One region of the Spirillospora sp. NPDC048824 genome, then DNA from elsewhere that is predicted to be linked to it. Evidence: riboswitches for the same ligand, from Rfam matches in the RefSeq annotation. Region 1 holds a riboswitch; the other holds the start of a gene.
The links. Region 1 has a riboswitch for cobalamin ahead of metE (5-methyltetrahydropteroyltriglutamate--homocysteine S-methyltransferase). Riboswitches for the same ligand answer to the same signal wherever they lie in the genome.
Positions count from the first base shown of each region.

Region 2: another riboswitch for cobalamin. It lies ahead of ACGFIS_RS12080 (ribonucleoside-diphosphate reductase subunit alpha); the one in region 1 lies ahead of metE (5-methyltetrahydropteroyltriglutamate--homocysteine S-methyltransferase).

Region 1 covers NZ_JBICUS010000006.1:155,084-159,773, forward strand. The annotation lists gene metE (5-methyltetrahydropteroyltriglutamate--homocysteine S-methyltransferase) at 1-1,862, opposite strand, end outside; cobalamin riboswitch at 1,965-2,183, opposite strand; gene ACGFIS_RS13930 (histidine phosphatase family protein) at 2,215-2,907, opposite strand; gene ACGFIS_RS13935 (YciI family protein) at 3,127-3,546, shown strand; gene ACGFIS_RS13940 (RNA polymerase sigma factor) at 3,543-4,688, shown strand.
Region 2 covers NZ_JBICUS010000005.1:193,532-198,221, reverse strand. The annotation lists gene ACGFIS_RS12100 (group II truncated hemoglobin) at 1-241, opposite strand, end outside; gene ACGFIS_RS12095 (copper resistance protein CopC) at 316-945, opposite strand; gene ACGFIS_RS12090 (hypothetical protein) at 965-1,108, opposite strand; gene ACGFIS_RS12085 (hypothetical protein) at 1,188-1,826, opposite strand; cobalamin riboswitch at 1,933-2,152, shown strand; gene ACGFIS_RS12080 (ribonucleoside-diphosphate reductase subunit alpha) at 2,277-4,616, shown strand; gene ACGFIS_RS12075 (ribonucleotide-diphosphate reductase subunit beta) at 4,640-4,690, shown strand, end outside.

The DNA.
Region 1 (4,690 bases):
GTGGCGAGGCGGAACGCGCCGACCGCCCAGTCCAGGTAGGCGGGACGGTCGGCGTCCCGCAGCGGCAGCAGCTCGCGCAGCGCGGGCTCGTCCACCTGGATGATCCTGATCCCGGCCGCCTCCAGGTCGGCGATCTCGTCGCGGAGGGCGAGCGCGACCTGCCGGGCGGTGTCGGCGAGCGGCTGGTCGTCCCGGACGAACGACCAGGCGAGCATGGTGACCGGGCCGGTCAGCATCCCCTTCACCGGCCTGTCCGTCAGCGACTGCGCGTACGTCGCCCACTCCACCGTCATAGGACGGGGACGCGCGACGTCGCTGTGCAGGATCGGCGGCCGGACGTACCGCGACCCGTACGACTGCACCCACCCGTGCTCGGTCGCCGCGTACCCGTCGAGCTGCTCGGCGAAGTACTGCACCATGTCGTTGCGCTCGGGTTCGCCGTGCACGAGGACGTCCAGCCCCAGGTCCTCCTGCAGCGCGATGACGCGGGCGATCTCGTCCTTCATCGCCCGCTCGTAGGCGTCGGCGGTGATACGCCCGGCGCGGCGGTCGGCGCGGGCCCGGCGGATCTCGGGGGTCTGCGGGAACGAACCGATCGTCGTCGTGGCCAGTTCCGGCAGCCCCAGGGCGTCCCGCTGGGCGGCGAACCGGGCGGCGCGGTCGCCGCGGCGCGTGTCGCCGATCGACCCCAGCCGTTCCCGGACGGCCCGGTCGACGCGCGCGGCCGGCGCCGGCGCGTCGGCCGGGGCCGGGACGTCCTCGCGCAGCGCCCGGCCGAGCGCGACGACCTCGGCGACCTTCTGCCGGGCGAACGCGAGCCGGCCCCGGACGCCGCCGTTCAGCGACGTCTCGGAGTCCAGGTCGATCGGGACGTGCAGCAGCGAGCAGGACGTGCTCACCACCACCTGGTCGACGAGCCCGAGCAGCGACGCGCAGACGGCCCTGGCCCGCCGCTGGTCGGCGCGCCACACGTTGCGGCCGTCCACGACGCCCGCCACGAGCGTCTTGCGCGGCAGCCCGCCGACCGAGGCGAGCACGTCGACGTTGCCGGGCCCGGCGGCGAAGTCCAGGCCGATCGCCTCGACCCGGCCGCCGGCCAGGGTGCGCAGCGCGTCCGCCCCGATCGTCCCGAAGTAGGTGGCGACCATCAGCCGGGGCCTGCTGGTCAGCCGCCCCAGCCGCGCGTACGCCCGCGCCAGCGCGCCGATCTCCTCCTCGCTGCGGTCCGCGACCAGGGCGGGCTCGTCCAGCTGCACCCACTCCGCCCCCGCGCCCGCCAGGCGTTCCAGCACCTCGGCGTACACGTCGACGAGCCCGTCGAGCAGATCGAGCGGACGGAACCCCTCGGGCGCGCCCGCCTCGGGCTTGGCCAGAAGCAGGTAGGTCAGCGGGCCGACGAGCACCGGCCGCGTCTCGACGCCGAGCGCCTTGGCCTCCCGGTACTCCGCCAGCGGCTTGGCCGCCGCCCCCTCGGCCAGCCGGAACCTGGTGCCGGGCCCCAGCTCCGGGACGATGTAGTGGTAGTTCGTGTCGAACCACTTGGTCATCTCAAGCGGCGGGACGTCCTGGACGCCGCGCGCCATCGCGAAGTAGCGGTCGAACCCGGTCAGATGCCGGTACCGGTCCGGGACGGCGTCGACCAGCACGCTCGCGTCGAGCATCTGGTCGTAGAACGAGAACGTGTTCGACGGGACGGCGTCCAGGCCGGCGTCGCGCAACTCGTTCCAGACCGTCGCGCGCAGTTCGGCGCCGGCCTTCGCGAGCGCGTCGGCGTCGGCGCGTCCCGCCCAGTAGTCCTCGGTGGCGAACTTCAGTTCCCGGCGGGCCCCGATTCGGGGATATCCGAGGATGGTCGTGCTCATGGCGGCTTCCCTCGCTGTGCCACAGGCGGCCTTCGGAAGGACGAGCGCACGGCGAACCCCGCGCCGCAGACCGTCCCACGAGGCCGCAGACCACCGCGCACCGGCCGGTGCGCGGGCGGAGGCAGGTCTTCGGACTCGCGGGCACCGCCTCTTCCGAGGCGTCCTACTGGCCGTCGCTTCCCAGGCCGCGTGGCCCAGTGCGTGATGACGGCGGTCGTTCCCGCTCACCGCTGCGGGGCAGTCCCGGAATCACACCGGGTTCCCTCTTACGACACCCGGACCCCCACAGGGCACGGGTGAACCATCCGCACAAAGGAGTCTATCGCCCGGCCCGCGAACCGGCCCCGTGCACCTAATCCAGGTGTGCGGACGGAGTGGTCTCCTGAGTCGTGGACGCCTCGGCCAGATGCATCGTGCCGCCGCAGACGACGACGCGGAGCCCGTACTCCCCGCTCGGACGCCACAGCTCGACGACGGCGCAGTTGGGGACGACGCACGTGCCGTTGAAATGGCGGAAGCCCCGCATCGCCGCCACGTCGGGGTCGGTGACCCCGGTGAGCAGCGACCACATCACGGCCTTCATGAAGAGGCCGTGCGAGAAGACCGCGATCAGGCCGTCCTCGGGACGGTCGGCGAGGCGCTCCAGGAAGGCACGGGCCCGCGTGATGAGCGCACGGAAGGACTCTCCGTCACCTTCGTTGACGTAATCGGGGTCGAGTCGTTCCCAGTAGTCGTCGGCGAGGGGCCGCCGCTGCGCCCCCGTGGTCCTCGGCGCATGCAACCCGCCCAGGAACGTGAACTCCTGGACGGGCCATTCCTCGTAGGGCACCTCGGGAAACCGCTCGGCGGTCGGCCGGGCGGTCTCCTGTGCGCGGAGGAACGGCGAGCCGACGATGAGGGCGGGCGGCGCGGTGAACGCCGCGGCCATCCGCTGGGCCTGCTCCCGTCCGCGGGCGGTCAGCGGAGAGGCTGCCGGCCCGTTCGTCGGCAGCCCGGCGTTCGACTCGCTCTGCCCATGCCGGATCAGCCACACCCGCCGCACCATGATCACGCCGACAGACTGACACACGGGCTCGGCGGCATGGAACATCGGATGAGCCGCACGATGAGAGGTCGGCGCTGAGGGCGCGGGCCGCTGCGGACGCGAGGCGGCTCGTCCAGAGGGCCAGAATGGTCGGGACGGCGATGTCGAGAACCCGTGACCGGCTTCGTCCCCGTGGTGAGGGCGAGCACGAGGGTGGCACCAGCACTTAGGAGAATCACGATGGCCAAGTACCTGCTGCTCAAGCACTACCGCGGCGCTCCCGCCTCGGTCAACGACGTGCCGATGGACAAGTGGACGCCTGAGGAGATCTCGGCCCACGTGAAGTACATGGAGGACTTCGCCTCCCGCCTGGAGGCGAACGGCGAGTACGTCGACGGCCGGGCGCTCGCGCCCGAGGGGGTGTGGGTCCGCTACGACGGCGAGGGCCGTCCGCCCGTCACCGACGGCCCGTTCGCCGAGACCAAGGACCTCATCGCCGGCTGGACGGTGATCGACGTCGACAGTTACGAGCGCGCGATCGAGCTGGCCGGCGAGCTGTCGGCCGCTCCCGGGGCGGGCGGCGAGCCGATCCACGAGTGGCTGGAGGTCCGGCCGCTCCTGACCGCGCAGCCCGACGTCACAGACTGTCATCTCGGGTGAACGAGGTTCTGCTCCGGAGCCTCACGCCGAACGTCCTGACGATCCTCATCCGCCGCGGAGCCGACTTCGCCGCGGCCGAGGACGCCGTCCAGGACGCGCTGGTCGAGGCGATCCGCGTCTGGCCCGACGACCTGCCGCGCGATCCCAAGGGCTGGCTGGTCACCGTGGCCTGGCGCAAGTTCCTCGACGCGGCCCGCGCGGACGCGGCCCGCCGCCGGCGTGAGGACACCGCCGACGAGGAGCCGCCGCCCGGCCCCGCACCCGAGCGCGACGACACGCTCCAGCTCTACTTCCTGTGCGCCCACCCGTCGCTGACGCCGTCGTCCGCGGTCGCGCTCACGCTGCGCGCCGTCGGCGGCCTGACCACCCGCCAGATCGCCCAGGCCTACCTGGTGCCCGAGGCGACCATGGCGCAGCGCATCAGCCGCGCCAAGCGCACCGTCTCCGGCGTGCGGTTCGACCGGCCCGGCGACGTCGCGACCGTCCTGCGCGTCCTCTACCTGGTCTTCAACGAGGGCTATTCCGGCGACGTGGACATGGCCGCCGAGGCCATCCGCCTCACCCGGCAGCTCGCCGCCGCGATCGACCACCCCGAGGTGGCGGGCCTGCTCGCCCTCATGCTGCTCCACCATGCCCGGCGCGCCGCCCGCACGGCGTCCGACGGCAGCCTGGTGCCGCTCGCCGAGCAGGACCGCCGCCGGTGGGACACCGACTCGATCGCCGAGGGCATCGGCATCCTGCAGGCGGCCCTCGCCCGTGACCGCCTGGGCGAATACCAGGCCCAGGCGGCCATCGCGGCGCTCCACGCCGACGCGCAGGCCGCCGAGGAGACCGACTGGGTGCAGATCGTCGAGTGGTACGACGAACTCGTGCGCCTGACGGACAGCCCGGTCGTCCGCCTCAACCGCGCGGTGGCCGTGGGAGAGGCCGACGGCCCCCGCGCCGGCCTGGCGGCGCTGGCGTCCCTGGACGACTCGCTGCCCCGCCACACCGCGGTGGCGGCCTACCTCCACGAACGCGACGGCAACCTGACGACGGCGGCACGGCTCTACGCGGAGGCGGCCCAGAAGGCACCCAACCTCGCCGAACGCGCCCACCTGACCCGCCAGGCCGCCCGCCTCAACACGTCCCACCGCCCCTGACA
Region 2 (4,690 bases), on a different contig from region 1:
GCTTGATCTCGGCGAAGAACGCGGGGAAGTGCTCGCCGCCCCGGAAGCCTTTCATGTGGTCGTCGGCGGACGTCCAGCCGATGCGCAGGATGTAGACGGACGGCTCCTCGACGCACCGGGAGAGTTCGTAGTCCACGCACTGGGGCGCGGCGGCGAGGGAGGCGGACGCCCGCGCGTAGGCGGCCTCGAAGTCTTCGATGGACGGCGGGTCGATGCGGTAGCGGATGTACTCGACGATCATTCGGGCCCCCAGGGGATGCAAACCGGTCGGGTAATCACAGTAATCCTGTAATCACCCGACCGGTAGCGAAATGATCAACTCTTGGGCGCCGCTGAACGTCGCAGCCACGCGACCGCGCCGGCGGCCCCCGCGATGACGAGCCCGATCAGCCCGATCCACAGCCAGCCCGACGAGGTGCCCGAATCCTCGGCGGACGTGGCGTTCGCCGGGGAGGACTCGGGGGACCCGGCCGGGGGCTGGGCGCCGGCACCGGGCGAGTCGCCGGCTGCGTCACCCAGCGCCTTGGCGGGCGAGCCCTCCACGGTGAACGTGTAGGCGTCCTGCACAGGATGGCCGTCCGCGGACACGACACGCCAGGCCACCGTGTACTCGCCGTTGGGCAGCGTGCCGCCGAGCCGCTGCGTGACCTTGTTGTCGACCGCGCGCGGCTCCCCGGACTGGACCTGCTTCTCGGACGCGTCCGTCACGATCACCCGCGGCAGCCGCACCGGTTCCGAATACGTCAGGACGATCTGGGACGGCGCCTTGACCGTCGAATCCTCCTCCGGGTCGGCGGACGTCAGCGCGGTGTGCGCGGACGCCGGGGCCGCGGACATCGCCAGTACCAGCCCCGCGGCCGCGGCGCCCGCCGCGGACCGCCTCACGGCGTTCATGACGGGGTGCGTGAAGGTGTGCATCTCGGCATTCCTTTCGAGGTGGGTCATGCCCGGCTCCGGGCGCGGGTCAGGCCGAGTCCGCCGACGCCTTCTCGGCGGTCTTCGGGTTGGCGGTGACGTGCGCGGACGCGGCCGTCGCCAGCCCGAGCACGGATATGGCGGACAGGGAAGCGACCGCGCCCACCCTGCGGGCATGCGGGACGAAGGACATGACGGAACTCCGTTCGAGTCGTACGAGAAGAAGCCGGAAACGCCGCTGAATCGGCGTCCGGTGACGTACGGCGCTCGCCTCAGATGCGGGCGAGCGCCCTCGAACGCGGCGGGGGACCCCGCCGGAGGACCTGGTGCCGCAGCACACGGCCGATGGCCATGACGGCGGCCGACGCCGGTACCACGGGGGTACGGCGCGGAGGCGCCGCGGGTTCAACGGCCGGCAGGGCGACCAGGAGCCGGATCGGGCGGTCCGCCATGGCGGCGACCCGCCGGGCCAGCGACCATGCGGCCCGCTCGCCGCGCCGCAGCCACCACGCCGCCACCAGCGCGGCCACGGTGTGCGCGAGCGTCATCGCCGTCCCGCCCGTGCCGTGCGCGACCGGCAGCATCACGTCCGGACCGGCCGGCGCCGCCCCGCCCATCGCCGCGTGCATCTCCGCCGAGTGCCGCTGGATCGGCTCGGACGCGGCCGTGAACAGGGCGTGCAGAGCGAACTGGCCGCCGAGGAGGCCGCCGAGGATCGTCGCCAGCGAGCGTTCGTGGCCGACCAGCATGAACGTCACGCCCAGCACGGCGCAGAATCCCGCGACCGCCGCCCAGGCCGCAACCGTCCCCGACGCGAGCACGTGCCCCGTGATCGCAAGCGTGACGCACACGGTGGCGAACACCACCGCGCGGGCGGTTCGCAGAGCGGAGTGCGGGGCATGCGGGGACATGGCGCGACCATCCTCCCACCCGGGTCGCCGTCCACGCATCCGCCCCTTGCCACCTTTCAGACCCGCCCAACATCTTGGGGTTGCGCAAAGATCGTCATCTAGATGTAGGGTTCAATCCCGTGCTGGTTCGCCCCCGCCGTTTCGCGGCGGGGGCGACGCGAGAGGGAACCCGGTGCGAGTCCGGGACTGCCCCGCAGCGGTGAGCGGGAACGACCGCCGTCATGAAGCACTGGGCCCACGCGGCCCGGGAAGCGACGGCCAGTAGGACGCCTCGGAAGAGGCGGCGCCCGCGAGTCCGAAGACCTGCCCGCACGGTGTCCGGGACGCGTCCCGGACCGACACGTCCAGGCTTCGCGGGTGGGCCGGGGACGGAGCGCGGCGTGCCCCGGTGGGGACGGCTCGCGTCCCGTTCGCATGCCTCCGCGAGGCGGCTTGCGAGGGGAGAAGCACGTGACACAGGACCTGGCCGCGCCGCCGGCACCGGCGCCGCCCGCCGAGATCACCGCCGAGGCGGAGATCGCCGCCGAGGTCGAGGCGGCCTGCGACGGGGTACCGGGCGCCGACGCGGGACGGGTGCTGGCCGCCGTCCGCGCCTCCGGCGGGATGGACGCGGCGGCGCTGCGGGACCTCGCGATCGGCGAGGCCGGCGCGCTGGTGCCCGCCGAACCCGGCTACTCCCGGGTCGCCGCGCGGCTGCTCGGCACCAGGATCCGGGACGAGGCGGCCGCCGCCGGTGTCCGGACGTTCGCCGAATCCGTCGCCGCCGCGCACCGGGAAGGCCTCCTGGCCGACGCCCCGGCCGCGTTCGCCGCCGCCCACGCGCCGGCGCTCAACGCCCTCATCGACGAGCCGGCCGACGACCGCTTCGAGTACTTCGGGCTCCGCACCCTCTACGACCGGTACCTGCTGCGGCATCCGCGGACACGGCTCGTCCTCGAACGCCCCCAGCACTTCCTCCTGCGCGTGGCGTGCGGCCTCGCCGACACCGTGGACGATGCCGCCGAGCTGTACGGCCTGCTCAGCACGCTGTCGTACCTGCCGAGCTCGCCGACGCTGTTCAACTCCGCCGCCCGGCGCCCCCAGCTGTCGTCCTGCTTCCTGCTCGACTCGCCGCGCGACGAGCTGGAGTCGATCTACGAGCGGTACGGGCAGGTCGCGCGGCTCAGCAAGTACGCGGGCGGCATCGGGATCTCGTGGACGAAGGTCCGGTCGCGGGGCTCGCTGATCCGCGGCACCAACGGGCACTCGAACGGGATCGTCCCGTGGCTGCGCACGCTCGACTCGTCCGTCGCCGCCGTCAACCAGGGCGGACGCCGCAAGGGCGCGGCGTGCGTGTACCTGGAGCCGTGGCACGCCGACGTCGAGGAGTTCCTGGAGCTGCGCGACAACACCGGCGAGGACGCGCGCCGCACCCACAACCTCAACCTCGCCAACTGGATCCCGGACGAGTTCATGCGCCGCGTCGAGGACGACGCGACATGGTCGCTGTTCGACCCGAAGGAGGTCCCCGAGCTGGCCGACCTGTGGGGCGACGCGTTCGACGCGGCGTACCGGACGGCCGAGAAGGAGGGCCGGTACGTCCGGCAGATCCCGGCCCGCAAGCTGTACGGGCGGATGATGCGGACCCTCGCCGAGACGGGCAACGGATGGATGACGTTCAAGGACGCCGCCAACCGCGCCTGCAACCAGACCGCCGAACCGGGGGAGACCGTCCACCTCTCCAACCTGTGCACGGAGATCCTGGAGGTGACGAGCGACGGTGAGGCGGCCGTGTGCAACCTCGGGTCGGTGAACCTGGCCGCGCACGTCGGCGCGTCCGGCATGGACTGGGCGCGGCTCCGCGCGACCGTCCGCACCGCCGTCCGGTTCCTGGACCGCACCATCGACCGCGGCTTCTACCCGACGCCCGAGGCGGAGGCGGCGAACGGCAAGTGGCGGCCGATCGGCCTGGGCGTGATGGGCCTGGCCGACGTCTTCTTCACGCTCCGCCTGCCGTTCGACTCGCCGGAGGCCCGCGAGCTGTCGACGCGCATCTCCGAGGAGATCGCGCTGGCGGCCTACGACGCGTCCGCCGACCTGGCCGCCGCGCACGGACCGCTGCCCGCCTACGACCGGACGCGCACGGCCCGCGGCCGGCTCCACCTCGACCATTTCCCGGACGCGGCGCCGACCCGTCCCGCCGAATGGGAGCGGCTGCGGGCGCGCGTCGCCGAGGTCGGGCTCCGCAACTCGCTGCTGATCGCGATCGCGCCGACCGCCACGATCGCGTCGATCGCGGGCTGCTACGAGTGCATTGAGCCGCAGGTGTCCAACCTGTTCAAGCGCGAGACGCTGTCCGGGGAGTTCCTGCAGATCAACGGCTACCTGGTGGACGACCTGAAGTCGCTCGGCCTCTGGACGCCGCCGGTCCGCGAGGCGATCAAGAGGGCGAACGGCTCCGTCCAGGGCATCGCCGGCCTTCCCGACGAGATGCGGACCCTCTACCGGACGGCCTGGGAACTGCCGCAGAAGGCGCTGATCGACCTCGCCGCCGCTCGCACCCCGTACATCGACCAGTCCCACTCGCTGAACCTGTTCATGGAGACGCCGACCATCGGCAAGCTCTCCTCGATGTACGCCTACGCGTGGCGGCGCGGCCTCAAGACGACCTACTACCTGCGCTCCCGCCCGGCCACCCGGATCGCGCAGACGACCGTCGCCCAGACCGCGGGCACGCAGACCACTGGCACGCAGACCGCTGGGGCCGCGTGCTCCCTGGAGAACCCCGAGACCTGCGAGGCGTGCCAGTGAGCGCGCGAACAGAAGGAAGCGGCATGCTGCTCGACCCCGGTATGGACCTGACCCTGCGGCCCATGCGCTACCCC